Regions from separate parts of the Clostridium chromiireducens genome, predicted to be linked through region 2. Evidence: predicted binding sites of a transcription regulator. Region 2 holds the regulator's gene; the other holds the start of a gene.
What was found. Region 2 encodes HrcA, which represses chaperone genes, less so after heat shock. Its sites were predicted from a motif close to TGTTAGCACTCNNNNNNNNNGAGTGCTAACA; they were not measured.

Region 1 (15,858 bases), on a different contig from region 2:
GGAAAATGTTGAAAAGATGGCTAAATTAGGAGTAATGGGTATCCCATTCGCTAAGGAATTTGGTGGAGCAGGCGGAGATGTTCTTTCATACATAATAGCTGTAGAAGAATTATCAAAAGTTTGTGGTACTACAGGAGTTATACTTTCAGCTCATACATCATTATGCGCGTCAGTAATTAACGAAAACGGTACTCCAGCTCAAAGAGAAAAATATTTACCAGATCTTTGTAGTGGTAAAAAACTTGGAGCTTTCGGTTTAACTGAACCAGGTGCTGGTACAGATGCTGCAGGACAACAAACAACTGCTGTATTAGATGGAGACAACTATATCTTAAATGGTTCAAAGATATTCATAACAAATGGTGGAGTTGCTGAAACTTTCATAATATTTGCTATGACAGATAAGAGTCAAGGAACTAAAGGTATTTCTGCATTTGTAGTAGAAAAATCATTCCCAGGATTCTCAGTAGGAAAGCATGAAAATAAGATGGGTATTAGAGCATCTTCAACTACTGAATTAGTAATGGAAAACTGTATAGTACCAAAAGAAAACTTACTTGGTAAAGAAGGTAAGGGATTTGGTATAGCAATGAAGACTCTTGATGGAGGAAGAATTGGTATAGCAGCTCAAGCTTTAGGTATTGCAGAAGGTGCTTTTGAAGAAGCTGTTAACTACATGAAAGAAAGAAAACAATTTGGTAAACCATTATCAGCATTCCAAGGATTACAATGGTACATTGCTGAAATGGACGTTAAAATTGAAGCTGCTAAACATTTAGTATATAAAGCTGCATGTAAGAAACAAGCAGGTGAACCTTATTCACTTGATGCTGCAAGAGCTAAATTATTTGCTGCAGATGTTGCAATGGAAGTTACAACTAAAGCAGTTCAAATCTTTGGTGGATATGGTTACACTAAAGAATACCCAGTAGAAAGAATGATGAGAGATGCTAAGATAACTGAAATCTATGAAGGAACTTCAGAAGTTCAAAAGATGGTTATCGCAGGAAGCATTTTAAGATAGGAGGACTTTTATAATGAATATAGTAGTTTGTGTAAAACAAGTTCCAGATACTACAGCTGTAAAAATAGATCCTAAGACTGGTACATTAATAAGAGATGGTGTTCCATCAATAATGAATCCAGAGGATAAGCACGCATTAGAAGGTGCATTACAATTAAAAGAACAATTAGGTGGAAAAGTTACCGTTGTAACAATGGGACTTCCAATGGCTAAAGCAACATTGACAGAAGCGTTATGTATGGGAGCTGATGAGGCTATCCTATTAACAGATAGAGCACTTGGGGGAGCTGATACATTAGCAACTTCAAAAGCATTAGCTGGGGTTATAGCTAAATTAGACTATGATATAGTATTTGCTGGAAGACAAGCGATTGATGGAGATACTGCACAGGTAGGTCCAGAAATAGCTGAACATTTAAACATTCCTCAAGTAACTTATGTTCAAGATGTTAAAGTTGAAGGGAATTCATTAATAGTAAATAGAGCATTAGAAGATGGACATCAAGTAGTAGAAGTTAAGACTCCATGTCTATTAACTGCAATCGAAGAATTAAATGCACCTAGATATATGCACGTTGCAAACATATTCTCAACTTCTGATGATCAAATCAAAGTTATGAGCGCAGCTGATATAGATGTAGATGTAGCTGAATTAGGACTTAAAGGTTCACCTACAAAGGTTAAGAAGTCAATGACTAAAGAAGTTAAGGGCGCAGGAGAAATTGTTAGAGAATCACCTAAAAATGCAGCATACTATGTTGTTGGAAAATTAAAAGAAAAACACTACATCTAAGATAATAGGAGGGTAATTTATTATGAATATAGCAGATTACAAAGGCGTTTGGGTCTTTGCTGAACAAAGAGAAGGCGAATTACAAAAAGTATCTTTAGAACTACTTGGAGAAGGTAGAAGAATTGCTGATGAATTAGGAGTAAAGTTAACAGCTTTATTACTTGGAAATAATATAGAAGCATTAGCTAAAACTTTAGCTGAACATGGTGCTGATGAAGTTTTAGTTGCTGATGATAAAAATTTAGAACATTATACAACTGATGCTTACACAAAAGTTATTTGTGATTTAGCAAATGAAAGAAAACCAGGAATATTATTCGTAGGAGCTACTTTCATCGGAAGAGATTTAGGTCCAAGAATAGCTGCTAGATTATCAACTGGATTAACTGCTGACTGTACATCAATTGATGTAGATGTTACAAATGGAGATCTTTTAGCTACAAGACCAGCATTTGGTGGTAACTTAATGGCTACAATCGCATGTCCAGATCATAGACCACAAATGGCTACAGTAAGACCAGGAGTATTTGCAAAAATCACTACTGATCCAGCAAACTGTAACATTGAAAAGGTTCAAGTTCAATTAGCTGATAGCGATGTTAGAACTAAAGTTTTAGAAACTATCAAAGCTAAAAAAGATATCGTAGATATCGCTGAAGCAGATTTCATCGTTGCAGGTGGTAGAGGGGTTGGAAGCAAAGAAAACTTCAAACTTCTTGAAGAATTAGCTGCTGCTTTAGAAGGAACAGTTGGTGGATCAAGAGCTGCTGTTGAAAATGGATGGATTGATGGAGCTTACCAAGTAGGTCAAACTGGTAAGACTGTAAGACCACAAATATATATAGCTTGTGGTATTTCAGGAGCTATCCAACACGTTGCAGGTATGCAAGACTCTGATTTAATCATTGCTGTTAATAAAGATGATTCAGCTCCAATAATGAAAATTGCAGATTACGCTATAGTTGGAGATGTTGCAAAGGTAGTACCAGAATTAATAGCTCAAGTTAAAGAAATAAAGAGTGCTGAATAATTACTAGATTAATTAAAATAAATTCTTGTTATATTCTATTTGTTAAAGCTAATAATATAACAGTAAGTAAAATTAGTTAACATATAATTAAAAAGCTAATAATTATAAAAATAATCCTTAGTTAATGTAGAGATGCTTTAACTAAGGATATCTATAATGATAAAAATTTGAGGAGGAATAATTCATGAAAAAGATTTTTGTACTTGGAGCAGGAACTATGGGTGCTGGTATCGTTCAAGCATTCGCTCAAAAAGGTTGCGAAGTAATAGTAAGAGACATAAAGGAAGAGTTTGTTGACAGAGGAATAGCTGGAATAGCTAAAGGATTAGAAAAGTTAGTTGCTAAAGGAAAAATGACTGAAGAAGATAGAGAAGCTATCCTTTCAAGAATTTCAGGAACAACTGATATGAATTTAGCTGCTGACTGCGATTTAGTAGTTGAAGCTGCAATCGAAAACATGAAAATTAAGAAAGAAATCTTTGCTGAATTAGATGGAATCTGTAAGCCAGAAACAATTTTAGCTTCAAATACTTCATCTTTATCAATTACTGAAGTTGCTTCAGCAACAAAGAGATCAGATAAAGTTATCGGAATGCATTTCTTTAATCCAGCTCCAGTAATGAAGCTTGTTGAAGTTATCAGAGGTGCTGCAACTTCTCAAGAAACTTTTGATGCAGTTAAAGAATTGTCAGAAGCAATTGGAAAAGCTCCAGTAGAAGTTGCTGAAGCTCCAGGATTTGTTGTAAACAGAATCTTAATTCCAATGATCAATGAAGCAACATTCATTTTACAAGAAGGAATTGCTTCAGTTGAAGATATCGATACATCTATGAAATTTGGTGCTGGTCATCCAATGGGACCTTTAGCTTTAGGAGATCTTATTGGATTAGATGTTTGTTTAGCTATTATGGATGTTTTATTTACTGAAACAGGAGATAATAAGTACAGAGCTAGCAGCTTACTAAGAAAATATGTTAGAGCTGGATGGCTTGGAAGAAAATCAGGAAAAGGATTCTACGATTATTCTAAATAATCCTGCCTAAATAAATTATAGTATGAAGATTATGAAAATTCCCAAAAGAAATTTACTTTTGGGAATTTTTTTATTTAGAATGTAAAGGATTTTTATTATTTATATAGAATTATTCTAATATAGGAAATTGTTTGAATATTCCTAAAATTAAGTTAACATTTCTAGGAGGTATTAAATTATGATGAGATTTACATTACCAAGAGACGTTTATTATGGAAAAGGATCACTAGAACAATTAAAGAACCTTAAAGGAAAGAAAGCGGTATTAGTACTTGGTGGCGGATCAATGAAGAAATTCGGGTTTGTGGATAAAGCAGTGAACTACTTAAATGAAGCTGGCATAGAAGTTAAATTAATAGAGGGTGTTGAACCAGACCCATCAGTTGAAACAGTATTTAAAGGCGCTGAAGTGATGAGAGAGTTTAATCCAGATTGGATAATATCTATGGGGGGTGGATCTCCTATAGATGCAGCAAAAGCAATGTGGATATTCTATGAGTACCCAGATTTTACTTTTGAACAAGCTGTAGTTCCTTTTGGATTACCAGAGCTTAGACAAAAAGCTAAGTTTTTAGCTATTCCATCAACAAGCGGTACAGCAACAGAAGTAACTGCATTTTCTGTAATCACAGATTATAAGACTGAAATCAAATATCCTTTAGCTGATTTTAATATAACTCCAGATATAGCTATAGTAGACTCAGATTTAGCTGAAACAATGCCTCCTACATTAACAGCTCATACTGGAATGGATGCATTAACTCATGCGATTGAAGCTTATGTAGCAACATTACATTCACCATTTACAGATCCACTAGCCGTACAAGCTATTGAAATGATTAATGAGCATCTAATAAAATCATTTGAAGGAGATAACGATGCTAGAGAACAAATGCATTATGCTCAATGCTTAGCAGGTATGGCATTCTCAAATGCATTGTTAGGAATAACTCATAGTATGGCCCATAAGACAGGTGCAGTATTCCATATACCTCATGGATGTGCAAATGCTATATATTTACCATATGTAATTGACTTTAATAAGAAGGCTGCAGCAGATAGATATGCTAAAATAGCTAGAAGTCTCGGATTGAGCGGACAAACTGATAATGAATTAGTAGATTCGTTGACAAGTTTAATACAAGAATTTAATAAAAAGATGTCTATTCCACTAACTTTAAAAGAATATGGTATTGATGAAGAAGAATTTAAAGCAAAGGTTGATTTAATTTCGGAAAGAGCAGTTGGAGATGCTTGCACAGGCTCAAATCCAAGACAAATAAATAAAGATGAAATGAAGAAGATATTCGAATGCGTATATTACGGAAATAAGGTTGATTTCTAATATCTCGTATATATAAATAATTTGAGGTCATACTTATGTGATGGCCATCCAAAAGAGAAGGTTCTCTGTTACTTGATTGCTAGAAAATAAAACTGTGAAAAAGTGAAGCCCAACTCACTCTGTTTGCTGAGTGAGTTCGAGTGACCAAATATAAAATTTGGATTCTCACTTATCAGTAAAAGTTGCACAATTTCTGATTGCTCGTTAGACAATCGGAAATTGAACAACTTTTACTGAAGAAATACCTACAGTTTCATTTTCAATGCAACACTGAGTAAAGGAGAACCTTCTCTTTCTGGTGATGTATATATAAGTATAAACTCAGGTATACTTGATTTATCGTTATGTGAAATGCAAAATGAAGGAAGTTAGATCACCCTACAAATACAAAACTTTACATATTAGTTAGATAAATAAACCATAGTATAAGATTAAGTGATATAATATACTAAATAATAATAACTTTTGATAAGGAGGAGTGCAAATGCTTAGTGAAATGGTAAAGAAATATCGTAAAGAAGAGTATGATTTAAATTGTGCAGAATCTATCATGTACGCTGCTAATGAAGAATATGATTTGAATTTATCAAAACAAACTCTAAAAACTATGTCAGGGTTTGGTGGTGGAATGTCAACAGGTGATGTTTGTGGTGTTATTACGGGAGCTGTCGGAGTAATTGGAATCATGTTCACTGAAATAAGTGGGCATAAGAGTCCGATAGTCGCAGAAATAACAAGAGAGTTTATAAATAAATTCAATGAAAGTCTTAGATTTATAAAATGCATTGACTTGAAGAAGGAATATATAGATATAAAACGGTGTACACTAATGATAGAGAAAGGTGCAGAAATTTTAGAAACTATTATCATTGAAAGAAAAAACAATTAGCACAATTATTTTTGTATAAAGTTAAAGTATTTATAGAATAAGAGAACAACTATTATGGGTATTTGTGGATTGAACACAATGCTTATTTAATGTTAAGAGGAGAACACAAACATGGATTATAAAGCTGTAAAATCTTACGATGATTATATAATGATAGAAGAAGTTAAGAATTTTAAATTAAGACATATATTTGAGTGTGGACAAATTTTTAGATTTTGGGAAATAGAAGAGAATAATTTTATTGTTATAGCATTTGGAAAGTTAATAGAGGTGAAAGAGGAAGGGAATAACGTAATAATTTACAATACAACTTGGGAGGATTTTAATAATATTTGGCTTAGATATTTTGATTTAGGTAGAGATTATTCAATTATAAAAGAAGATCTTTCAAAAGATACATTACTTAAGCAAAGCATAGAGTTTGGATACGGTGTTAGAGTTCTAAACCAAGATCCTTTTGAAATGTTGCTTAGTTTTATTATTTCAGCTAGAAATAATATACCATCAATAAAAAAGACAGTTAATAAAATATCAACTAAATGGGGTAAAGAAATCAATTATAAAGGAACGATTTATTATGCCTTTCCAAGCATAGATGAAATTAAAGATGCGAGTTTAGAAGATATACAAGAAACAGGTGCTTCCTTCAGAAGTAAGTATATAGTAGATACAATTAAAAATGTATATAATGCCTCAATAAATGAAGTGGATAATCCCGGTATTAACGAAGAATGTCCATATGGTAAATATGATTTGAATTACATAAGAAACTTAAGTGATGATGAATGTCATGATGCCCTTCAAGAATTTAAAGGGGTTGGTTCAAAAGTAGCTGATTGCATTATGTTATTCTCTATGGAGAAAACTTCTGCATTTCCAGTAGATGTATGGGTTAAACGAGCAATGATCCATTTTTATGGAGCTGAAGATTCATCATTAAATAAGATTAGAATATTCGCAAGAAATAAGTTTGGTAAATTGTCTGGATTTGCACAACAATATTTATTTTACTATGCGAGAGAAAACAAGATTAGTGTTGATTAGGTTTTTATAATAACATAAGAATGGATATAAGAAAGTCTAGATTGCTAATTTCTAGACTTTTTATTCTATGTTCTTAATTCATCTATTTTAATATATTCACTAAAAAAACTTCAGGGACTAAAAAATTAATGACAAAATTTTATCATTTAAAGTAGTTTGGTATAGTCATATTGCATCTAGATATCGTGAATTTTTATGGGAAATTGATATGTTAATATACGGAGATGAAAAAATAAAAAATGCTTATTGAAGCGACAATGTAGATGTTTTCTTAAGTAAGTGAGTATAGAGAAATAAATGGAAAAATTCAGAAAATTTAAATTACGGAATACTTGTTATATTTTTAACAAGAGTATGTTATAATTATCTCATGAAATTAAGAAAGATAAAAAATATTCATGGGAGAGTGTGTGTATAATGTTTCAATTTGAAAATCAACTTTTAAGACTAAAGCATGAGGTTCTTACTAGAGTTGCATTATTGGCAAAGGAGAACAAAATCAGTAAAGAGGAGTTAGAAAAAATTCCATTTGCTATGATTGAAGGGGAGACTCCTACTTATAGGGATACTGTTGAACAAGAAAGAAATGTAGTATTGGAAAGAGCAAAGCTCGCAGCTGGCTATGAGCCAAATGGTAAACATGGACAAGATTTGATCGATGTACAAGATAAAAATCAAATATTATATGTTATAAAAGAAGCATGTGATAGATGTCCAACAAAGAAATTTCAAGTTACTGATTCTTGCAGAAACTGCGTAGCTCACAAGTGTCAAAGTGTGTGTAATTTTGGAGCTATTACATATGTTGATGGAAGAGCATATATAGAACCTGACAAATGTAAAGAATGTGGAATGTGTAAGAAAGCATGTCCTTATGATGCTATCGCAGAGGATATGAGACCATGTAAAAAATCGTGTCCAACAGGTGCGTTAAGTTATAATGCAGAAGATCTAAGTGCTGAAATTACAGAAAGCAAGTGTGTAAATTGCGGTGCTTGTATGTCAGCATGTCCATTTGGAGCTATAGAAGATAAGAGTTCTTTAGTTAAAGTTGTTTATGAATTGATGAACGAAGATAAAAATATCTATGCTGTAGTTGCACCTGCTATTACAGGCGAATTTGGTCCAAAGACAACTTATGGACAAGTTAAGAATGCAATTAAAGCTTTAGGTTTTAAAGATATGCTAGAAGCTGCGTGTGGAGCAGATGCAGTAACTGTACATGAAAGTAATGAATTTGTAGAAAGAATGGAAAAGGGAGACAGTTACATGACAAATTCATGTTGTCCAGGATTCTTAAGCTACATTGAAAAGATGATGCCAGATCAAGCAGAAAAAATTTCAGGAACCGTTTCTCCTATGGTGGCGACAGGCAGATATATAAAGTCTAAAGATAAGGATGCAAAGGTAGTATTTGTAGGGCCATGTACTGCAAAGAAAAATGAAGCACTAATTAATTCAATAAAAGATGCAGTTGATTATGTGTTAACATTTGAAGAGATAGTAGCTTTATTTGACGCTTTTGAAGTTGATCCAGCTGCGTGTGAAGATATAATAGTTGATGAAGCTTCAATTTTTGGTAGAAATTTTGCTGTTGGTGGAGGATTAACAGCTGCAATACAAAATTACGTACAAGAAAAAGGCGTTGAAGTAGAATTTAAGCCGGTTCAGGTTTCAGGTGGTGCAGACATCAAGAAAACTATGACAATGGCTAAGGCAGGAAAGTTACAAGGGAACTTCATCGAAGGTATGATGTGCGAAGGTGGTTGTATAAACGGAGCAGCTAAAATCGTATCTGTAATGAAAGCTAAAGCTCCATTTACTAAGTTGAACCAACAAACAACAATCAAGAGTGTATTATCAAATAAAGTGTTGGAAGAATACCACGATGTAAATTTAGAAAGATAATATAAGAATAAAAACCCAAATCGGTAATCTCATCTGATTTGGGTTTTTATTTTTAAATAGCTTTTTATATGAATATATATGGAAAAATAAATGCATATAAAAAAATAAATAAAACAGAGAAAAATTAAGCAAATGGGATATATTTTGAGATAAGAAGTAATATTCGCTGAAAAAAGGGATATAATATTAGAAGTAATGTTTGAATTATATGGTTATAAAGGATATTATAATTATGTTAGCACTCGACAGTAATGAGTGCTAACAGAAATTTAAATACAAATAAATTATATATATATTTTAAGGAGGGTTTTTTCATGAACATTAAACCACTTGGTGAAAGAGTAGTAATTAAAAAATTAGAGGCAGAAGAAAAGACTAAAAGTGGAATAGTCTTAACTGGTGCTGCAAAGGAAAGACCACAAGAAGCAGAAGTGGTTGCAGTAGGTCCTGGAGCAGTTGTAGATGGAAATAGAGTAGCTATGGAAGTTAAGGTTGGAGATAAGGTTCTATACTCTAAATATGCTGGAACAGAAGTTAAGGTTGACGGAGAAGAGTATACAATATTAAAACAAGACGATATATTAGCAATAGTTGAATAGTACTATATTTATATTGCTTAATTAGTAAAATAAAATTGAAATTATGAAATATAATAAATAACATATAATAAAGGAGCGTGTAATATAAATGGCTAAAATGTTAAAATTCGGAGAAGATGCAAGAAGAGCTATGCAAGTAGGTGTAGATAAGCTAGCTGATACAGTTAAAGTTACATTAGGACCAAAAGGTAGAAATGTTGTATTAGATAAAAAGTTCGGAGCACCATTAATAACAAACGATGGAGTTTCAATTGCTAGAGAAATAGAATTAGAAGATCCATATGAAAACATGGGAGCTCAATTAGTTAAAGAAGTTGCAACTAAAACTAACGATGTAGCCGGAGATGGAACTACAACTGCAACTTTACTTGCTCAAGCAATAATCAGAGAAGGATTAAAAAATGTAACAGCTGGAGCTAATCCAATCTTAATAAGAACTGGTATAAAAATGGCTGTAGATAAAGCTGTTGAAGAAATCAAAAAGATTTCTAAGCAAGTAGATGGAAAAGAAGACATCGCTAGAGTTGCTGCAATTTCAGCTGCTGATGAAGAAGTAGGTAAGTTGATAGCAGATGCTATGGAAAAAGTAGGAAACGAAGGCGTTATCACTATAGAAGAATCTAAATCAATGGGAACAGAATTGGATGTAGTTGAAGGTATGCAATTTGATAGAGGATATGTATCACCTTATATGGCAACAGATACTGAAAAAATGGAAGCAGTTCTAGAAAACCCATATATATTAATTACGGATAAAAAGATTTCAAATATTCAAGAAATCTTACCAGTACTGGAACAAATAGTCCAATCAGGTAAGAAACTATTAATCATTGCTGAAGATATCGAAGGGGAAGCAATGGCTACATTAGTAGTAAATAAGTTAAGAGGAACATTCACATGTGTAGCTGTAAAAGCGCCAGGATTCGGAGATAGAAGAAAAGAAATGTTACAAGATATTGCAACATTAACTGGTGGAACTGTTGTAGCTGAAGAATTAGGAAGAGAGTTAAAAGAAGTTACAATTGATATGCTAGGTACAGCTGATAGTGTTAAAGTAAGTAAAGAAAACACTGTAATAGTTAACGGGAAAGGTGATTCTAATTCAATTAAGGAAAGAATTAACCAAATAAAAGCTCAAATTGAAGAAACAACTTCAGAATTTGATAAAGAAAAATTACAAGAAAGATTAGCTAAATTAGCTGGGGGAGTTGCGGTAATCAAAGTTGGTGCAGCAACAGAAACTGAATTAAAAGAAAAGAAACTTAGAATCGAAGATGCTTTGGCTGCAACAAAAGCTGCTGTTGAAGAAGGCATAGTATCTGGTGGTGGTACTGCTTATGTTAATGCGATTAAAGAAGTTGCTAAGTTAACTTCAGATGTTCCGGATACACAAGTTGGTATAAATATAATAGTTAAAGCATTAGAAGAGCCTGTAAGACAAATAGCAACTAATGCAGGGGTAGAAGGTTCAGTAATAATTGAGAAGGTTAAGAATAGTGAACCTGGTATAGGATATGATGCATTACATGATCAATATATCAATATGATTAAGGGTGGAATAGTTGATCCAACTAAGGTTACTAGATCAGCTCTTCAAAATGCGGCATCAGTAGCTTCAACATTCTTAACAACAGAGGCAGCAGTTGCTGAGATTCCAGCAAAAGAACCAGCAATGCCAGGTGCTCCAGGAATGGGAATGGATGGAATGTACTAATAAATTGAAGAATAAGTCTTAATTTATTAAAATACAAATAATCTTGAGTTTTATATAATTAATTTACTTGGTGTATGTAATAAAAAAGAACGAAATTGTTTATACAGTTTCGTTCTTTTTTTATTTTTTATCCTTGTATATTACTTGAATAAACTGGCAATATTTGAGATATACAAAAAAATAAAAACGGAGAGTGATGTATGAAAACTAAACAAATAATTATGGATAGACTTAATCTAAAGAATGGAAAAATAGTTCATAGAAAAAGAAAGGGATTTACATTAATTGAACTTATAGCAGTAATGGCGATAATTGGAATTTTAGCAAGCGTAATTGTACCACAGGTTACCGGATATATAAAGGAAGCGAAAAAGACCAAAGTAGTTGACCAATCCAGAAAAGTTGTAATGGCTGCCGAGTCATATAAGTTAAAATATGGTGAATTACAAGGCACAACAACAGTATCAAATATGAAAACTAAAGATGGGGTGGAGAAATATTTAGAGAATATTAACTTGGAGAATTTGCCAGATACAACTACTTTAAATCAGTGTCAGCTTATTGTAAATGGCGCAGAATTTGATATAGACGGAAATACTGACGTGTTAAGAACTGCAACTATTACTAATGTAACTAATAACAGTTAGTGCAGCTTTACATTTACAAAGTTGTTAGTAAAAGATAGTTGTGAAAATAGTAACATCAAAAAATGCAATTTTAGCTTCAAATTGATTGACTTTATATTGTACATACATTATAATAGTTTTAATTCAAAACATAGCACATTTAAAAACTTGTATATACCTTGAATATGGCAAGGAGTATCTACCGGAAACCGTAAAATTCCGACTATGAGTGATATTAGTATAGGCTAAAATTAGATTTTTATTAGCATATTAACGTCACTTCTGGGGTTAATGTGCTTTTTTTATACAATAAATTATGCAAGAAATAAATCATAAATATATAAAAATGAAGCGAATTATTCAAAACTGAGGAGGATTTATAATGGCTAAAATAATTAAGACTGCATATACTTTTGATGATGTGTTATTAGTTCCGAACAAATCAGAAATATTACCAAGAGAGGTAAGTACAAAAACAAATTTAACAAAGAAAATACAATTAAATATCCCTTTAATGAGTGCTGGTATGGATACAGTGACTGAATCTAAAATGGCAATAGCAATGGCAAGAGAAGGCGGAATCGGAATTATACATAAAAATATGACTATCGAAGAGCAAGCAAAAGAAGTAGACAGAGTTAAAAGACAAGAAAATGGAGTTATTACTGATCCTATATTCCTATCAGAAGACCATCTAATTCAAGATGCGGAAAATTTAATGTCTCAATATAGAATATCAGGAGTTCCTATTACAACTAAGGAAGGAAAGCTAATCGGAATAATTACAAATAGAGATATAATCTTTGAAACAAATTATCAAAGAAAAATTTCAGAAGTAATGACAAAGGACAATCTAATAACTTCAGTTGAAACTACAACAGTAGAGGAAGCAAAAGAAATTCTTAAGAAGCATAAAGTAGAAAAGTTACCTTTGGTTGATAAAGACGGAGTTTTAAAGGGCTTAATTACAATGAAGGATATTGAAAAAGTTAAAAAATTCCCTAATGCAGCTAAGGATAGTAAAGGTAGATTATTATGCGGAGCAGCAGTAGGTGTTACAGGAAATATGATGGAAAGAGTTGATGCGTTAGTTAAGGCTCATGTTGATGTTATAACACTTGATACGGCTCATGGACATTCAAAAGGTGTTTTAGATGCTGTTACACAAATTAAAAAAGTATATCCAGATCTTCAAGTTATAGCAGGAAATGTTGCTACAGCTGGAGCTACAGAGGATTTAATAAAAGCTGGAGCGGATTGTGTTAAGGTTGGTATTGGACCTGGATCAATTTGTACAACTAGAGTAGTTGCAGGCGTTGGAGTTCCTCAATTAACAGCAGTTATGGATTGCGCAGAAGTAGGAAAAAAATATGGAGTTCCTGTAATTGCTGACGGTGGACTTAAGTATTCAGGAGATGTGGTAAAAGCTTTAGCAGCTGGAGCATCTGTTGCTATGATGGGATCATTATTTGCAGGTTGTGAAGAAGCTCCAGGAGAAATGGAAATATATCAAGGAAGAAGTTATAAAGTTTATAGAGGAATGGGATCTTTAGCTGCTATGGAATGTGGATCTAAAGATAGATACTTCCAAGAAGGTAATAAGAAATTAGTTCCAGAAGGTGTAGAAGGAAGAGTTGCATATAAAGGATTTGTTTCAGATACTATATTCCAATTAATGGGCGGAATTCAATCAGGAATGGGATATCTAGGAGCGAAGAACTTTGATTTATTATACGAAACAGCTAATTTTGTTGTTCAAACAGCGTCTGGATATAGAGAAAGTCATCCACACGATATTAATATTACTAAAGAGGCACCTAATTATAGTGTAGGACAATAGTAATATGCACAGTTCACTGTTAAAGAATGTATCATTTATGTGAACTGTGCATTACTTAATTTGCTTAAGTAATATTTAGTTAAGGTTTTTAATATTAATATTTATAAATTTTCCGGAGAAATTTGTCTTAATTTATTGATAAAAAGATTTATTTAGTCGATAATAGAATTTATAAGAACAGTTTAGGAGGAGAACATGAAAAGAGATTTAGTTTTAGTTATTGACTTTGGTGGACAATATAATCAATTGATTGCTAGAAGAGTGAGGGAATGTAACGTATATTGTGAAGTTCATCCTTATGATTTAAGCATTGATAAGATAAAGGAAATGAATCCGAAGGGAATTATCTTTACAGGCGGACCAAACAGTGTATATGGTGAAGATTCTCCTTTATGCGACAAAGCTATATTTGAAGTAGGAGTACCTATACTTGGTATATGTTATGGATCTCAACTTATGGCTCATATGCTTGGAGGAAAAGTTGAAACGGCACCTGTAAGTGAATATGGGAAAACAAAAGTCAATATAAATGTAGAGTCTAAACTTTTTGAAGGAATATCACCTTCAACAATTTGTTGGATGAGTCATACTGATTACATAGAAAAGGAACCAGAAGGTTTTAAAATAATAGCTGATACTCCAGTATGTCCAGTTGCGGCTATGGAATGTGAAGATAAAAATTTATATGCAGTTCAATTTCATCCAGAAGTTATGCATACGCAAGAAGGTACAAAGATGCTCTCAAATTTTGTATATAATGTTTGTGGGTGTGCTGGTGATTGGAAAATGGATTCGTTTGTTGAGAAGACAATTGAAGAAATTCGTGAAAAAGTTGGAGATGGTAAAGTATTATGTGCATTATCAGGCGGAGTTGATTCATCTGTAGCAGCGGTATTACTTTCAAGGGCTGTTGGAAAGCAATTAACATGTGTATTTGTTGACCATGGATTACTTCGTAAAAATGAAGGTGATGAAGTTGAAGAAGTATTTGGACCTAATGGTCAATATGATTTGAATTTCATTCGCGTAAATGCACAAGAAAGATTTTATGAAAAGTTAGCTGGAGTAGAAGAGCCGGAGCAAAAGAGAAAAATTATTGGTGAAGAGTTTATAAGAGTATTTGAAGAGGAAGCTAAAAAAATAGGAATAGTTGATTTTCTTGTACAAGGAACTATTTATCCAGATGTAATTGAAAGTGGTCTTGGAAAATCGGCAGTTATAAAATCACATCATAATGTTGGAGGTCTTCCTGATTATGTTGATTTTAAAGAGATAATAGAACCTCTTAGGTTATTATTTAAAGATGAAGTACGTAAGGCAGGACTCGAACTTGATATACCTGAAAAATTAGTATTCAGACAACCTTTTCCAGGGCCTGGACTTGGAATACGTATCATTGGAGAAGTAACAGCTGAAAAAGTTAAAATAGTTCAAGAAGCAGATGCAATTTATCGTGAAGAAATTGTAAAAGCAGGTATTGATAAAGAAATTGGTCAGTACTTTGCAGCGCTTACTAACATGCGTTCAGTAGGCGTTATGGGTGATGAGAGAACCTATGATTATGCAATTGCCCTTAGAGCTGTAACCACAAGTGATTTCATGACTGCAGAATCAGCAGATCTTCCATGGGAAGTACTTGGAAAAGTAACAACTAGAATTGTAAATGAAGTAAAAGGGGTAAATCGTGTAATGTATGATTGTACAGGAAAGCCTCCAGCTACTATAGAATTTGAATAGATAGTAAGGTTAGCTAAATAAGATAATTAGATAAGTTAATGAAGAATATAGTAGTTTAGATATTATCTGAAAAGTGTAATATCTAAGCTGCTTTTTTTATTAATTTTAGAAATACTACCAGTGAGACAAAAATATCTGGTTTACAAGTGAATATAAATTGAGTAAAAATTAATAACTAAAATGTAAGTAAAATAATATGCAGGAATCCAATGGAAAAGTAAAATTTATTTTCATGATACCCCACTAATTACAGGTTGATACGTTTACGTAGGTATA
Region 2 (15,858 bases):
CACCAGCTTGTTGGTACATCTTTGTAGCTATTGGATAGAATGATTGGTTTACTGCTTCAATTGCAGCTTTAATCGCTTCAACATCTTCTCCATCTTTAATTTTCTTTAAGTCTTCAATCTTAGCTCTTACTGCTTCTTTTTCATCTTCAGTAGCTTTATCTCCAACTTCATTTAATGTTTTTTCTATTTGGTATATAGTTTGATCTGCATTGTTTACAACTTCAACTTTTTCTTTTCTCTTCTTATCTTCTTCAGCAAATTTTTCTGCTTCTTTTACAGCTTTTTCTACCTCGTCATCACTTAAGTTAGTTGATGCAGTAATTGTGATATTTGCTTCTTTACCAGTTCCTTTATCTAATGCAGATACTTTAACAATACCATTAGCATCTATATCAAATGTAACTTCTATTTGAGGAATTCCTCTTGGTGCTGGAGCTATTCCTGATAATGTGAATTGTCCAAGTGACTTGTTATCCATAGCCATTTGTCTTTCACCTTGAACTACATTTATTTCAACTGATGTTTGGTTATCTGCAGCAGTTGAGAACACTTGACTCTTCTTTGTAGGAATAGTTGTGTTTCTTTCAATTAATGGAGTAGCTATTCCACCTGCTGTTTCAATTCCTAGTGTTAATGGAGTAACATCAAGTAATACTACGTCTTTAACTTCACCAGTTAATACACCTGCTTGAATAGCTGCACCAACTGCAACACATTCATCTGGGTTAACTCCCTTAGATGGTTCTTTTCCTGTAAAGTTCTTAACAGCTTCTACTACTGCTGGAATTCTTGTTGATCCACCAACTAATATTATTTTATCTATATCATTTAATGAAAGCTTAGCATCAGCTAATGCTTTTCTCATAGGTTCAATACTTCTTTCAACTAGGTCATGAGTGATTTCATTAAATTTAGCTCTGCTTAATGTTAAATCTATATGCTTTGGACCTGTTGCATCAGCAGTAATAAACGGTAAGTTTATGTTTGTTTGTTGAGATGCTGATAATTCAATTTTAGCTTTTTCAGAAGCTTCCTTTAATCTTTGAACTGCCATTTTATCTTGCATTAAATCAATTCCGTTTGAAGCTTTAAACTCATCTGCAATATATTTCATTATCTTCTCATCAAAGTCATCTCCACCAAGCTTTGTATCACCATTAGTTGATAATACTTCAAATACTCCATCTCCAAGATCTAGAATAGATACGTCGAAAGTACCACCACCTAAGTCATAAACTAGGATTTTGTGAGCTGAATCTGTTTTATCTAAACCATAAGCTAATGATGCTGCTGTTGGTTCGTTGATTATTCTTAATACTTCAAGTCCTGCAATCTTACCTGCATCTTTAGTTGCTTGTCTTTGACTATCATTAAAGTAAGCTGGTACAGTAATAACTGCTTGAGTTACTGTTTCACCTAAATAGCTTTCCGCGTCAGCTTTTATTTTTTGTAAAACCATAGCAGAAATTTCTTGTGGTGAATATTGTTTTCCATCTATATCAACTTTATATCCTGTTCCCATATGTCTTTTAATCGAGATAACTGTTTTATCTGGATTAGTAATTGCTTGTCTTTTAGCTACTTGACCTACTAATCTTTCTCCATTTGCTTGGAATGATACTACTGAAGGAGTAGTTCTAGCACCTTCTGAGTTTGCTATAACTGTTGGTTCTCCACCTTCCATAACTGCTACACATGAATTTGTAGTTCCTAAATCTATTCCTATAATCTTTGCCATGATATTTTTCCTCCTAAAACTTTATTAGTTTATTTTAAATTGAATTTTTCAATTAAATTTTTATATATTTTAAGTAATTTGATATTAATTAGCTACCTTAACCATTGTATGTCTTATTATCTTATCGTCTTTTTTGTATCCCTTTTGGAAAACTTCTGCTACCACATTCTTACCTAAATTTTCATCTTCAATATGCATTACTGCATTGTGAAGGTTAGGATCAAATTCACCTGTAGCATCTATTTCTTCAACTCCAAGTTTTACAAATGAATCCTTGCAGCCCTTTATTGTCATTTCAATTCCTTTTTTCAAGTCATCTATATTTCCATCAGCTGCAATAGCTCTCTCTAAATTATCAAGAATAGGAATAATTTCTTTTAACACATCTACATATGCATCACTATATATTCCTTCTTTTTCTTTAATAGTTCTTTTTCTATAATTATCATATTCAGCTGTTAATCTTAGAAGCCTGTCTTTTGTAGTATCTAATTCTTCTCTCAATTTCTTATTTTCCTCTTCTTGATTTTTTGTTAAATCTTCTTGATCTTCCTCTGCTGCTTCTATATTTTCAGAAGCTTCTTCGCTCGCATTATTATTTTCTACCACATTGTGATCTTGGTTTTGCGACGTTTCACTATCTTCCACTATTGTTTCATCATTTACTAACTCTTCGTTTTTCATATCTTTATTTTCCTCCATATACCTAAAACACACCTCTTCTCTACAAGTTTTCATCTATTTTGGATTACTTAAAATATTATTAAGTTCCTTTATGACTTCAGCCATAATTGCTATTACTTTTGAATAATTAATCCTTCTAGGTCCAATCAATCCAATTTTTCCGATTGGTCTGTCATTAAAAGAATATTCAGCAGATATTATACTACAATCTTTAACTTGTGGTTTATAATTTTCATCACCTATACTAACTGTAATATTATCCTGTGGATTAAATAACTCCATTAAAGATTCTTTATCATTCAGCAAAGATAACATTTCCTTAGCCTTATGAATATCATTATACTCAGGATAATTAAAGATATTTGTTGTTCCTTCCATAAACACTTCTGTGGAGTCAGACGTATTTAATGTCTCATATAAAACCGGTAAAAGCGCATTAAATATTTCTTCATATTCTCCTAAATCTTTTTTCAAATTATTAATTACTTCCAGATTAATTTCTTGTATTGAAAGATTTACCAATCTATTATTTATAACTTGATTTATTCTAATTAAAGTTTCTACTTCTGGAACTTTGCCATTTAATTTCATTATGTGATTTTTTATAAGCCCTGTATCTGTTAAGAAGATTGATACTAAATTATGCTCATCAACTTTAAAAAGCTGAATTGATTTAATAAAACTCTTTTTAACTGATGGTGTTTCAATTACACAAGTTAACTTAGTAAGTTCAGATAATAAAGCACTAGTTTGCCTTACTATTTTATCTACTTCAAGCATTGCAGAATCAATTATATATTGCTTAATTTTCAAGTCCTCTTCTACTGTCAGCCTTTGGTTATCCATAAGCCTATCAACATATAATCTGTATCCCTTACTAGAAGGAATTCTTCCTGCAGAAGCATGAGGTTGTTCTAAGTATCCCATATCTTCAAGGTCAGCCATCTCGTTCCTTATGGTTGCAGAACCAATACCTAAATTATAGTTTTTAGCAATCGTTCTTGACCCTACAGGATCTCCTGTACGAATATAGTCATTGATAATAGCTTGAAGTATTTTTATCTTTCTGTCATCAATACTCATAACCTCACCTCTTTTTTGTTAGCACTCATTAAGCTTGAGTGCTAATGACTATGTTTTTAATATATTATTTATGATGTTTTTTGTCAATTCTATTTATAATTATTATAGCTATATATAGCTAATAATAATTCAATTTAGCCAATTTATCTCGCTTTTTCTCCTATTTACTTTAATTATCTATGCAATCCAGTTTATATTTGTTATGAATCCTAATCTCTGTACTTGAATAAATCATTTTGTAATAATATTTCTCTACTTTAATATGAAATCACTCATGACATAATTAGATAATTCAATACCTTTAGGCGATAAAAATAGTTTTTCCGAATTCCAAACTAATAATTCTTTTTTTATATTTTTTTCAATTATCTCACCATAAACTTCATTAATATCTTTATTAAATCGTTTTTTGAATTTAAGTGTATCTACTCCGTCAATCATTCTTAACCCCATAAACATAAATTCTTCCATACTATCCTCTATACTATTTTCATAGCATTCTTCAATTATATTCTCATTGTTATTTATTTTTTCTATATATTCCTCTATGCTATCTATATTTTTAGTTCTTGAATTATTTATAAACGAACTAGCCGAAACTCCTATGCCTACGTATTCATTGCACATCCAATAGACTTTATTATGAAAACATTCCTTCCCATCTTTTGCAAAGTTAGATATCTCATATTGATGATAATCATATTTGCTTAGAATTTCTTTTGCAGTCGAATACATCTCTCTCTCATTTTCTTCTCCTGGTAAATTTAATTTATCTTTTTCATATAGATTATAAAAACAAGTTCCTTCCTCAATTATTAAACTATAAGCAGAAATATGCTCTGGGTTAAGCTTTGCTATATCCTCTAAAGAGTCTTTCCACTGTCCAATAGTTTGATTCGGTAATCCAAACATTAAATCTACATTTATGTTATTAAACCCAACACTTCGAGCTAATAAATAATTATTTTTAAATTCTTCGTAACTATGTATTCTCCCAATTTCTTTTAAAATAGAGTCTTTAGTAGATTGCAACCCCATGCTTATTCTATTTACATTAAACTTTTTCATTATATCCAAATTATTTTTATTTAACGTTCCAGGATTACATTCAATAGTAAATTCCACGTCTTCTTTTAAATGTAATGTATTTATAACTTCTAATAAGCTTTTCAAATTATCATTAGTTAAATAAGATGGAGTACCTCCTCCAATGAATATGCTGCTTATATAATAATCTTGTGCCTTCAGTAATATTTCTTTATTTAATGCATCTACATATTCACTCATTAATATTTCTTTCCCAGAATAAGATGGAAAATCACAATATAAGCATTTTTGTTTACAAAATGGAATATGTATATATAAAGATATTTCTTTCATCAAACTTCCCTCCAATTCTTTATTTAAAGGTACTGCGAAGAACTTAAAGTGAAGCAATGAACAACCGAAATAGAATACATATATGTTCCGCAGGACTACAAAAAATTTCGCAAGGTATATCTAAATGGAAAGTTGCACCACTTCTGCGTTTCCTGTGACGAGGAAACTCGACTCACATTCGTTCGCTGAGGAAGTTCGAGTATCCAAATGCAAGATTTGGACTCTCACTTCAAAGCGGAACAACTTTCCATTAAGATACCCCAGCTGCTCATTTTTTTATGCCTGCTTCACATATATGTATTCTATTTCTTTGTTTTGCTGCTCGCATTAAGTATTTCGCATATACTTGCCTAAATATTATATATTTGATGTATTATAAAGGATATATACGTTATAAAAGATAGTAAATATCCTTGAATAAAGGTATTGGTATTGCTAACTCGAGAAATATAAAAATACTTGCATTAATATATTCTTATTTTAAACTTACTACTAAACAAAGAACGGGAATATATGTTTTTACGGAGTGTTCATAAGAAGATTTTGCTGGCTGTTATTCTAGATTATAAGTTGTTCCAAATGCGCTTGTTCAAAAGCGTAGTCTTTGAAGCAAGCACTTTGGATGCAACTTATAATCTTAGAATAACCCAGCAAAATCTTCTAAGAACCGGAGTAAACACATATATTCCTGTTCGGTTGTTTGGCAGTAATCTTAAATTTTCATCATACTGCAAGTATTTTTATATTTCGGATTCTTAGCAATACCTTTAATTAGGCTAATAATTTTTCTGCTTCTTCCTTTAGTAATGCAATCTTACTTTCTGCATCAACAACTGAGAAGCTATATACATCTACAAAATTATAGAAATAATTAGCAAAAGATATTCTTTTATTACGCTTTATTTCTAAACGTTCACCTATTTCTTCTAAAAGTTTCACTTCATTTTCATCATATTCCCCATCAATAAGTGCAAGCCCTATTAATTCAAAATAAATAATATTTCTGTTTCTTTCAGAAGAATCTTTTAATGTACTGTATATAGAATTTAAATCCGAATCATCTGGCACTTCATTTTCCTTTATATCTAACTCTTGTAAATAATCAGAATAAAGATTCTTCTCTTCTTTTGCAAATGTATTATCAGAATTTGCTAGACTCTTTACTAACTGCATAAATGCAATTCCTTCATTTTTACTTAATTCATTTAAAAACATAAAAACCCTCCTAGATTTCAACAAACAATTATTTGAGTAATACTTAATTAATATTATACAAATAATTCCTTAAAAATAATATAATTTTCTTTAACATATATTATTATTTTAATCTTAATTTTTGAAAACTAGGTCAATATCTTCACAAATACGTTTAAAATACTAAATTCAGTATATTTTAATCTACTTTTAATATAGCCATAAATGCTTCTTGAGGAACTTCAACAGATCCAACCTGCCTCATTCTCTTCTTTCCTTCTTTTTGCTTTTCAAGCAATTTCTTCTTTCTTGAAATATCTCCACCATAACATTTAGCTAACACATCTTTTCTCATAGCCTTTACAGTTTCTCTTGCTATAATCTTAGCTCCAATTGCTGCTTGAATTGGTACTTCAAACATTTGTCTTGGAATTGCTTCTTTTAATTTCTCAGTTATTCCTCTACCTTTATGATATGCCCTTTCTTCTGGCACTATCATTGATAATGCATCAACTATATCTCCATTTAATAATATATCTAACTTAACTAACTTAGTTCTAATATATCCTTTAAATTCATAATCTAAAGATGCATATCCTTTAGTTCTAGATTTTAGAGTATCAAAGAAGTCATATATTATTTCATTTAGTGGAATATCATATTTTACAACTGCTCTAGTTTCCTCTATGAATTCCATATCAATATATATTCCTCTTCTGTCTTGGCATAAGTCCATAACTGCTCCAACATAATCCTTTGGAGTAATTATAGATGCCCTAACCACAGGTTCTTCCATATAATCTACTTCAGTTAAAGGTGGTAGGTTTGTTGGATTTGTTATTTCTAATATTTCACCATCTGTTTTGATTACTTTATATATAACTGATGGTGCAGTAGTTATTATGTCCAGATTGAACTCTCTTTCAACTCTCTCTTGAATTATTTCCATATGTAATAATCCTAAGAATCCACATCTAAATCCAAATCCTAATGCAATAGATGTTTCTGGTTCAAAGTTTAATGCTGCATCATTTATTTGTAATTTTTCTAGTGCTTCTCTTAATTCATCATATTTTGCTCCATCAACTGGAAATATTCCTGAATATACCATAGGTATTGCAGGTTTATAACCTTTAAGTGCTTTATCTGTTGGTCTATTAGCTTCCGTTATAGTATCTCCAACTCTAGCATCTCTAACATTTTTAATTGATGCGGTTATATATCCAACATCACCAGCACTTAATTCAGGAATTGTAAGCACTCCTGGAGTAAATACCCCAACTTCAGTAACCTCATAGAATTTATTAGTAGCCATTAATTTAATTTTAGTTCCAATTTTCACTTTTCCGTCCATTACTCTAACTATACATACAACGCCCTTATAGCTATCATAATATGAATCAAAAATTAATGCCTTTAAAGGTGCTTCTTCATCCCCATCTGGTGAAGGTATGTGTTCAACAACATATTCTAATACATCACCTATGTTAAGTCCTGTTTTAGCAGATATCATAGGTGCATCTTCTGCATCTATTCCTATTACATCTTCAATTTCTTTTTTTATCTCTTCTGGTCTTGCAGATGGCAAATCTATTTTATTAATTACTGGTGCTATTTCTAAATCATTATCTAGTGCTAAATAGCAGTTAGCTAAAGTTTGAGCTTGAATTCCTTGGGTTGCATCAACTACCAATATAGCCCCTTCACAAGCGGCTAGACTTCTTGAAACTTCATAATTAAAATCTACATGTCCTGGAGTATCAATTAAATTAAGGATATATTCTTCACCGTTATCTCTTCTATATACAAGTCTCGCTGCTTGAGACTTTATTGTTATTCCTCTTTCTTTTTCTATCTCCATATTATCTAGAACTTGTTCTTCCATTTCCCTTTTTGTCAAGGTTCCGGTAGTTTCAAGCAATCTATCTGCAAGGGTTGACTTACCATGATCAATATGTGCTACTATTGAAAAATTCCTGATATGTTTTTGTCTTTCACTTTTCATACGCATAACTGTCTTTATCAGCTAAAAACAGTCTTTTCACCCCCGTTATAATTAAATCAGCTAAATTATAACATACATCCATTTAAAATAGCTATTAAAAATTTAAACTGACATATAAAACTAAAACTCAATTTCCTATCGGATGAAACTAAATATATAATGAATATTAAAATTTTATCTTAGCAATAATTTCCTGAATCTTTCTTATATAACTAGATTCATTACTTATTTTAAATTCACTATTACCCAGTCTGACCAAAACATCTTTTTCTGATTCTTCATAAATCTTTAAAAACGAGTTATCCTTGATAAAATTCGAAAAATCCTCTCCAAACTCTTCACTTACAAGTTTATAGTTTTCACTTGTATTCCCAAGAGGAGATAATGCTTTAGTATTAATAATATCTATTTTTATAATTCCAAGTAAAACAAAAAATAATACAACAAACACAGGCAACGCTCTTCTCAATGCATAACTCTTAAAAATATTCTTCAATATAATACACCCTTTTCAAGTAACAATTTAAAGTTATTTAATCTTTATCTAAATTCTTACCACTTTTAATAGGTATTATACAAATCGTCTAGATACATACATTCTATATATTACTTATGGGCGGAAAATATATATTCAAGTTTAATTATGCCTAAGCAAATATACAAACGAAGAAAAGAGAGATATGTCTACGAAATAAACATGCCTCTCTTTTTGGTTGTGGTATTTGTATGAACTTCTATTTTTTATTTAGGATTTCTGCAATTACACGTGCCATGCATTCTGCAGTTACTTTTGATTCATCTGGAGTATTAGTATGTGATCCTATTTCAAACAATAAACATCCATCACTCTTACTTTGATTAAATGCATTTTTTCCTCTATTATATGTTAATATCTTCGTAGGTAGAGTTGGAAATAGTTCAGCTGTTTTATTAAATACTTTATCCGTAAGCTCTTTATTCTTTTCATATCTTGTACTGTTTTTAGCATTTACAAACATTATCTTAGAAGCGCTCATACCGTATACTTCAGTTGTTGTAATAGATTTGTCCTCGATTGAATCTCTGTGCAAATCTATAATCATTTTAAAATCTCCATATTCTTTTAAATATTTATCTACCGTTTCTCCTGATCTTGTGTAACTATCATTATAGGAAATGCAGTGATCAGTTTTATCATGAATTACTGATATTCCATAGTTTTCTTCAAGTTCATGAGTAAGAACATCTCCAACGCCAACTACATTAGTATCTTCATTCAAGCTATCAGGTTCTGATGCATTATAGTTTTCAGTAGTATGGCTATGATATATTAATACTTCTGGCTTTGACTTATTTAATTCTTTTTTCAAACTTGGATTATAAATTTGTGTGTTTTTACTATCACCAATTTGCACATTTTGTTTATCCCCATTCTGTGGTGATTTTAATATACTATCCTCACTTACCTGGAATGGATTAAATGACAAACTTAAATTACTACTTTTATTATCACCAAGATTATTAAAAAAGCTAACTTCATTTTTTATTATACCCATATAGCTAATATTGTTTAATCCTAATACCTGGAGGCATACACTTTTTAGTGAAATTCTATTTTCAGCATATGTTCCCTCATCATAGGCTTGGGCTTCTATTATTGGCATTCCTAAGTTTAGTAATTGAACATAAGCAAATGCCCCTCTTTCTCTATTGTTTTTTAAAACATTACCCAATCTTATAAATAATATCCCTATTAATAAAATGAGTACTATTAAGCCTATGTTAATATTGGGTTTTATTTTTATCCTCCTATTAATGTCACCTTTTTTTCCTCCTCTGCTCATATACATCACTTTAATCCCCCCTTGTACTCTTTTATATTTATATTATGGAATTTACATAATTATTCTAATTTATGTTATTATGTTTTACAGACAATAATAGAGCTGTTTTAAAACAATTATAAATCATCTTAAAACAGCTCTGATCTTCTTAAATATTTCAGGTAAAAATAATAAAATTAAATTAACCCATAAATTTATTAATTTCCTCCATATCCATGTTAGGCTGTACCGCCATATTTATTCCATTAGCAATTATTTTGGATAATGAGTTAATAACTAAATCAACATCCTTTGGTGTAACTATCATATCAATATTAGATTTTGAAGATATCACTTCTTTAATAAGTTTTTCTTTTTCATTCTTATCAAGAGATTTTAGCATTTTATAAAAGTCATTTCCACTTGACGAATTACTTATTAATGAATCTACGACTAAATCAATCGTATCATTAGCAATTGTAACTGCATCAACAACTGTTGGAACTCCTATAGCTATAACCTTAACTCCTAAATTCTCTTCACTTATCTGTTTTCTATTATTTCCAACTCCAGCACCTGGTGATATCCCTGTGTCTCCTATTTGAATTGTTGTATTTACTCTTTCAATCCTTCTTGCTGCTAATGCATCTATACATATTACTAAATCTGGCTTAATCTTTTCCACAACGCCCCTAATTATTTCCACAGTTTCAATTCCTGTTATCCCCAAAACTCCTGGTGCTATTGAACACACTGGTCTAACAGAATCATCAATAGCATCTGGCATTACTGATTGGAGATGTCTTGTCACCATTATTTTCTCAGTAACCTTCGGACCTAAGGCATCTGGAGTTACCTGCCAATTTCCAAGTCCTACAATTAGTATACTCTTATCAACATTGATCTCAATTAATCTTCCTAAAACTTCAGCTAACACCTCTGAAACTCTATCCATGGTTTCTCCATCATATGCCGTAAAATCTGGTATATCTATGGTTATATAATTTCCTTTTGGTTTTCCAATCTTTTGAGCACCTTCCTCATTTTTCACTTTTACAGTAGTTACTCTAATATCCTTTTCACTTTCCTCGATAACCTCGATACCATCTATATCTGCTTCATTTTTATGGTTTTCTTTATAAATTTCTCTTGCTTCAAGTACAAGGTCTGTTCTAACATTTATCATATTAACACCTCATTATAAATATAGTCAGTATTATTTTTCCTTTTTCTTTAAATTTAATACTTGAATTACATAAGTTCTGATGCTATAATAAGGTTTGTTGAATATGAACTCGTACGCAGATTTCCCCAAAAACTGCAGAGACCCTATAAAAATTTAAGGGGGTGAATTAAGAATGGCAAATATAAAATCAGCAAAGAAAAGAATTAAAGTTACTGAAACTAAGACTTTAAAGAACAGAATGGTTAAGTCTGCTTTAAAGACTACTATAAAGAAATTTGAAGTTGCTGTAGAAGCTAAGAATAATGAAGAAGCTAAAGCTTTATTTCCATCAGTTGTTAAGTCATTAGATATGGCTACTACTAAGGGAGTTGTTCATAAGAATGCGGCTGCTAGAAAGAAATCAAGATTAGCTGCTAAGTTAAACGCTATGGCATAATCTTAAAACCCATCTAAGCTAGATGGGTTATTTTTATGTCCTAATTTAAAACAGATATTATTTTTTCACTGTTAATGTATTTATTAGAAGAAATTCCATTTCCATACTTTTATCTATACCTGTAGATTTCAATTTTGTTTCTGTTTTCACACAAAGCCTAATTAATTCTGCTAGTTGCTTTTCCGTAAACCTATTTGTCTGTGTTACTAATTTTTCACACACAAATTGCGGTAGTCTGTATTCTACCATAAAATCCTCTACTTTTTTTCCCTTAATAAGTTTACATTTCATTTCATACAATCTCAAAAAGTGTTTTTGTATTGCACTTATTATTAACATATGTTGATCTGATTTATATAATATTTCTTTCATTATATCAATTGCTTTATCCACTTTCTTTATAGCTATTAACTCTACTAAATCAAAAATATCATCCTCATTTGAATTCGAAATTAGTAAATTAATGTCCTCTTTTTTTATTTCTCTGCTATCACAATATGATATAAGTTTATCAGCTTCTCTTTTAATAATGTCAAAATTATTAGGTACTTTTTCGCAAAAGTAAGATAGCTCAACTCTTCCAATCTGCTTACCCTTCTCCTTAAATATATCAGAAACCTTTTTTAAATACTTATCTTTTTTTAATTTATCACAATGAACAATAGGTAACGTCTTCCCTAATGTAGTTAATTTCTTATTCTTATTAGGTCTATCTCTTTTATCACTTAGCAAATAATACATTATCAATATTGTATACGGCGGCAAATTTAATACATAATCTTTAATATTGTTATATATTTTAGTACCTGAAGAGTCACTTTTATCCTGTAAAAAACTTGCTCTGTAAACAATAACTACTTTCTTCTCTCCCATAAAAGGCATAGTTTCACAAGCATTCATAATATCATCAAAACTTGTATTCATGCCATCAATTTTAATTAAATTAAGCTCCTTAACTTCTTCAGCTACTTCTCTTTTAATAATTAAGTTTATACCATCTTTTATAAGTTCTTCATCTAATCCACAAAATACATACCCCTTTTTCACATTTCCTTTTTGGATCTCTTGTTCATAAACTTCATAAGTAATCAATTCTAATTTCCTTTCTTATAGCAAATTTATGTAAGTCAATTATAACCTAGACTCTGTATATAGATACCCAAATTATATATTTGATTTATAGTTAGAATAACTATCTATACTTATTAACTTTGAGTGTATCACTCTGCCAGAAATAAGTAACATATTGTTTGCAGTGTTTCATTGGAATTCTTATGGTAATTATTCTTGACTAGAGGTTGTTCCACAACGCTTGTTCAACGCCTGTCGTTGAGACAAGCATTGTGGGTGCAACCTCTAGTCGTAGAATCATCCATAAAAATTCCTAGAAACCGAAACACAATATATTACTTATTTCGGTGAGTCACCCCACAATTCTAAGTTTTAGTTTATTTATCTATATAACAGTTCCATTTATTATAAATATTCTATTATTTATTTTCTTATCAAAATTTATTATATCATAATCTTTGAATTCATTCTTATTACTTACGACCCTTAGTAAATATTTTTCTTTAGGTGTTTCTAAGATATAATCCTTTCCTTCTAATTTGATATTACATATCCCATTAATAGTTGCATACTTTCCCTGCCTATAATATTTTGTTGCAAGTGTAATATTGGCTAGTCTCTTTATATCAATTTGATTTTTATTAGCTATTAAAATTCTTTCCCCCATATAGCTAATCAAAATAGCTCCCTCTTTATAATAAGCAATACTCGGAATTGGACTATATAATTGAATTCCTATCACAAAAATCGATATGAGAGGCAGATACACAAATTCTTTATGACCTTTTTTCACTAAATAAAAACTAAGTAATAAAAATAGATAGAAAAATACCACATACTCATTTCCATAAAGTATCGGCAGTGAAAAATTATCAATTTTATCTAAAGTCCAATCGAATGCCTTTATTATATTTAAATTTATATAACTGCAAAAATCAAATAATTGTGGAATTACATAGGAAAGAGCCAATATATTACCACTAATGACCATTAAATCTACAAATGGCACCAATAACATATTTCCAACTATGAAATTAGCAGAAAAATCCTTAAATATTAAGATTAAGTATGGCAGAGTGAAAATCTGAGCACTTAAAGTAAGACTTAATGGCTGCCTTAATCTAGAATTGAGTTTATATAACCTATCATTTAAGTTATTATTAAACATAATTATTCCTAAGGTTGCCAGATATGATAAATGAAAAGATATGCTAAAAATGCTATATGGCTCAATAATTACTAAAATTGCAGCAGATAGGCATAATGCTGAAATCGAATTATTATTTCTTTTTAGAATATTTCCGCCCTCTACGCATGCAAGCATGACAAAGGCTCTTATACTAGAGTAGTTACTTCCTGTAAATACAACATATATGATTGAAAGCATAAGTCCCATCTTACTTCCCATAAAAGTCCTTAAGAATCCATATACTATAGCCACATGCAATCCTGAAACACTAATACTATGTATAACTCCAAAGTTTTTCATATCTTCCTTATCCTCAGGATCTAAATAATCACAGTATCCAAAAGCTATAGATGCTATTAATCCTGCTTTTCTTCTTCCTAAGTTTTCTTCAAGTGTCATATATATTTTTCTTTTAATATCGCATAGCTTAGTAATAAAATCTCCGTCAACTTTGCTAATACTTTGTATTTTTACTAATCCAACTATTCCGTTATATTTATCTTGATCATTTTCGATTTTTCCAATTACTTTGTACCTTTGTCCAACCTCTAAATCCTTTTTATCAGTTTTTAATATGATATTTTTCCCTTCATATGTTCCTGTAATACCATAATTACTTACTTTCGCTATTCGTACTTCCCCATTAATCTCATCTTCCATATTATAATAAGAAATATTGATAAAAATCCCTATCCCAAAAAGAAGTACTATAACAATAGTAAAAGCAAATCCACAATAATAGAATACACAAAGAAAAAAGAGGGCCACTATAAATATAGCGAGCCCTTTAAAATTATCACTTATTCCGTAATAAATACAACTAATAGCTAGGGATAAAAAAACATATACTAATGGATTCCCTACTTCTTCTATCCTTTTATATAACATTAACTCACCTCATTAATGAGTTTTGCCACTTTATAGCTAAAATTTCAAAAATAATCAAAAATATTATTGATACTACTAATTCAATCAAAATTATATCTCTTAGAAAAATTCTATTCATTAGAATAATTCCAGCTGCAGATATAACAATTAATAACAATGCTATTATTGCCATAATAAGTTCTTGGGATGATCTCCTTATAGATACATGGCTATTAAATAATGTAGTTAACAATGCTCCAAAAGATATTATAATTAAAGGTATTATTGTTGCTTCTTTTCCATCCACTTTATAAATTGAAATCATAGTTATTACACTCAAAATTAAAGATCTAGTTATTAGTTCATTATTGCTAATATTTCGTCCATTGTTTAATAAAGTTACTAGGGATAATGGAATAAATAAAAGTCCATTTATTATAATAACGTTCCAAAAATCTAAACTCTCAGTTTGTCCCATAATAGCGCTTCCCACTAGAACAAGAAGTTCTGAGAAGACGGTCATAAAATATATTTTGAAACCTCTATCTATATTCTTATTAAAAATTCTTGAAAAATCTCTTATTTTGAAAAAACCATCGAGATAATTCTCTTGAATATATACATCTGCTACTTTTTTTACTATAGAAGAAGCCTTTCCTTTGCCTATTCCAACATTAGATAAGTTTAGTGCTGGCAGATCTCCTAAAGTCTCACCAGTAGTTGCAACCTTATGACCATCTTTTATAAATAGTGAAACTATCTTTGACTTAATTTCAGGATTTACTCTACAAAATACTCTTACCCTGCATAGCAAATCTTTTAGTTCCTGATGATTTAAAGAATCAAGTTCTATTCCTGCCACAACTTGATTATCATTTCTTATTATATTTGCTTTTTTAGCATTAGTTATTGCACTTAATTTACTTTCCTCAGTAAATAAAATCGGAACTATTGCCTTATCTTTAATACGATTTATAATTATTTCTAAATTCTCTTCAAGGGGATTCTCTAGTGCCATTATTCCGACGAATACCATATTACTTTCTATGTTTTCGGATCTTGATGGCTCATAAGTAAAATTTCTATAGGCAAATCCTTGTGTTATTAACCCTTCTATAGATAAGTTCATATCTATCTCTTTTATCTTAGTTTTATATTCATCTGTTAACTCTTTTTCAACACCTTCTAGCATAATATGGGTACATGTTTCTAAAACTGCATCA

Region 1: the regulator HrcA is predicted to act here: its motif matches at 9,300-9,330, upstream of groES (co-chaperone GroES).

The regions. Positions count from the first base shown of each region.
Region 1 is NZ_QXDJ01000006.1:197,076-212,933, forward strand. It holds gene D2A34_RS21455 (acyl-CoA dehydrogenase) at 1-1,024, shown strand, start outside; gene D2A34_RS21460 (electron transfer flavoprotein subunit beta/FixA family protein) at 1,038-1,817, shown strand; gene D2A34_RS21465 (electron transfer flavoprotein subunit alpha/FixB family protein) at 1,840-2,847, shown strand; gene D2A34_RS21470 (3-hydroxybutyryl-CoA dehydrogenase) at 3,032-3,880, shown strand; gene D2A34_RS21475 (NADPH-dependent butanol dehydrogenase) at 4,059-5,225, shown strand; gene D2A34_RS21480 (C-GCAxxG-C-C family (seleno)protein) at 5,710-6,114, shown strand; gene D2A34_RS21485 (DNA-3-methyladenine glycosylase family protein) at 6,226-7,158, shown strand; gene D2A34_RS21490 (4Fe-4S dicluster domain-containing protein) at 7,576-9,066, shown strand; gene groES (co-chaperone GroES) at 9,381-9,665, shown strand; gene groL (chaperonin GroEL) at 9,754-11,379, shown strand; gene D2A34_RS21505 (type II secretion system protein) at 11,580-12,026, shown strand; purine riboswitch at 12,154-12,251, shown strand; gene guaB (IMP dehydrogenase) at 12,388-13,845, shown strand; gene guaA (glutamine-hydrolyzing GMP synthase) at 14,041-15,582, shown strand.
Region 2 is NZ_QXDJ01000002.1:63,900-79,757, reverse strand. It holds gene dnaK (molecular chaperone DnaK) at 1-1,738, opposite strand, end outside; gene grpE (nucleotide exchange factor GrpE) at 1,823-2,440, opposite strand; gene hrcA (heat-inducible transcriptional repressor HrcA) at 2,477-3,505, opposite strand; gene hemW (radical SAM family heme chaperone HemW) at 3,758-4,885, opposite strand; gene D2A34_RS05620 (hypothetical protein) at 5,657-6,100, opposite strand; gene lepA (translation elongation factor 4) at 6,279-8,084, opposite strand; gene D2A34_RS05610 (hypothetical protein) at 8,251-8,580, opposite strand; gene D2A34_RS05605 (stage II sporulation protein P) at 8,819-9,916, opposite strand; gene gpr (GPR endopeptidase) at 10,089-11,072, opposite strand; gene rpsT (30S ribosomal protein S20) at 11,245-11,508, shown strand; gene holA (DNA polymerase III subunit delta) at 11,566-12,600, opposite strand; gene D2A34_RS05585 (ComEC/Rec2 family competence protein) at 12,965-14,656, opposite strand; gene D2A34_RS05580 (P-type ATPase actuator domain-containing protein) at 14,661-15,858, opposite strand, start outside.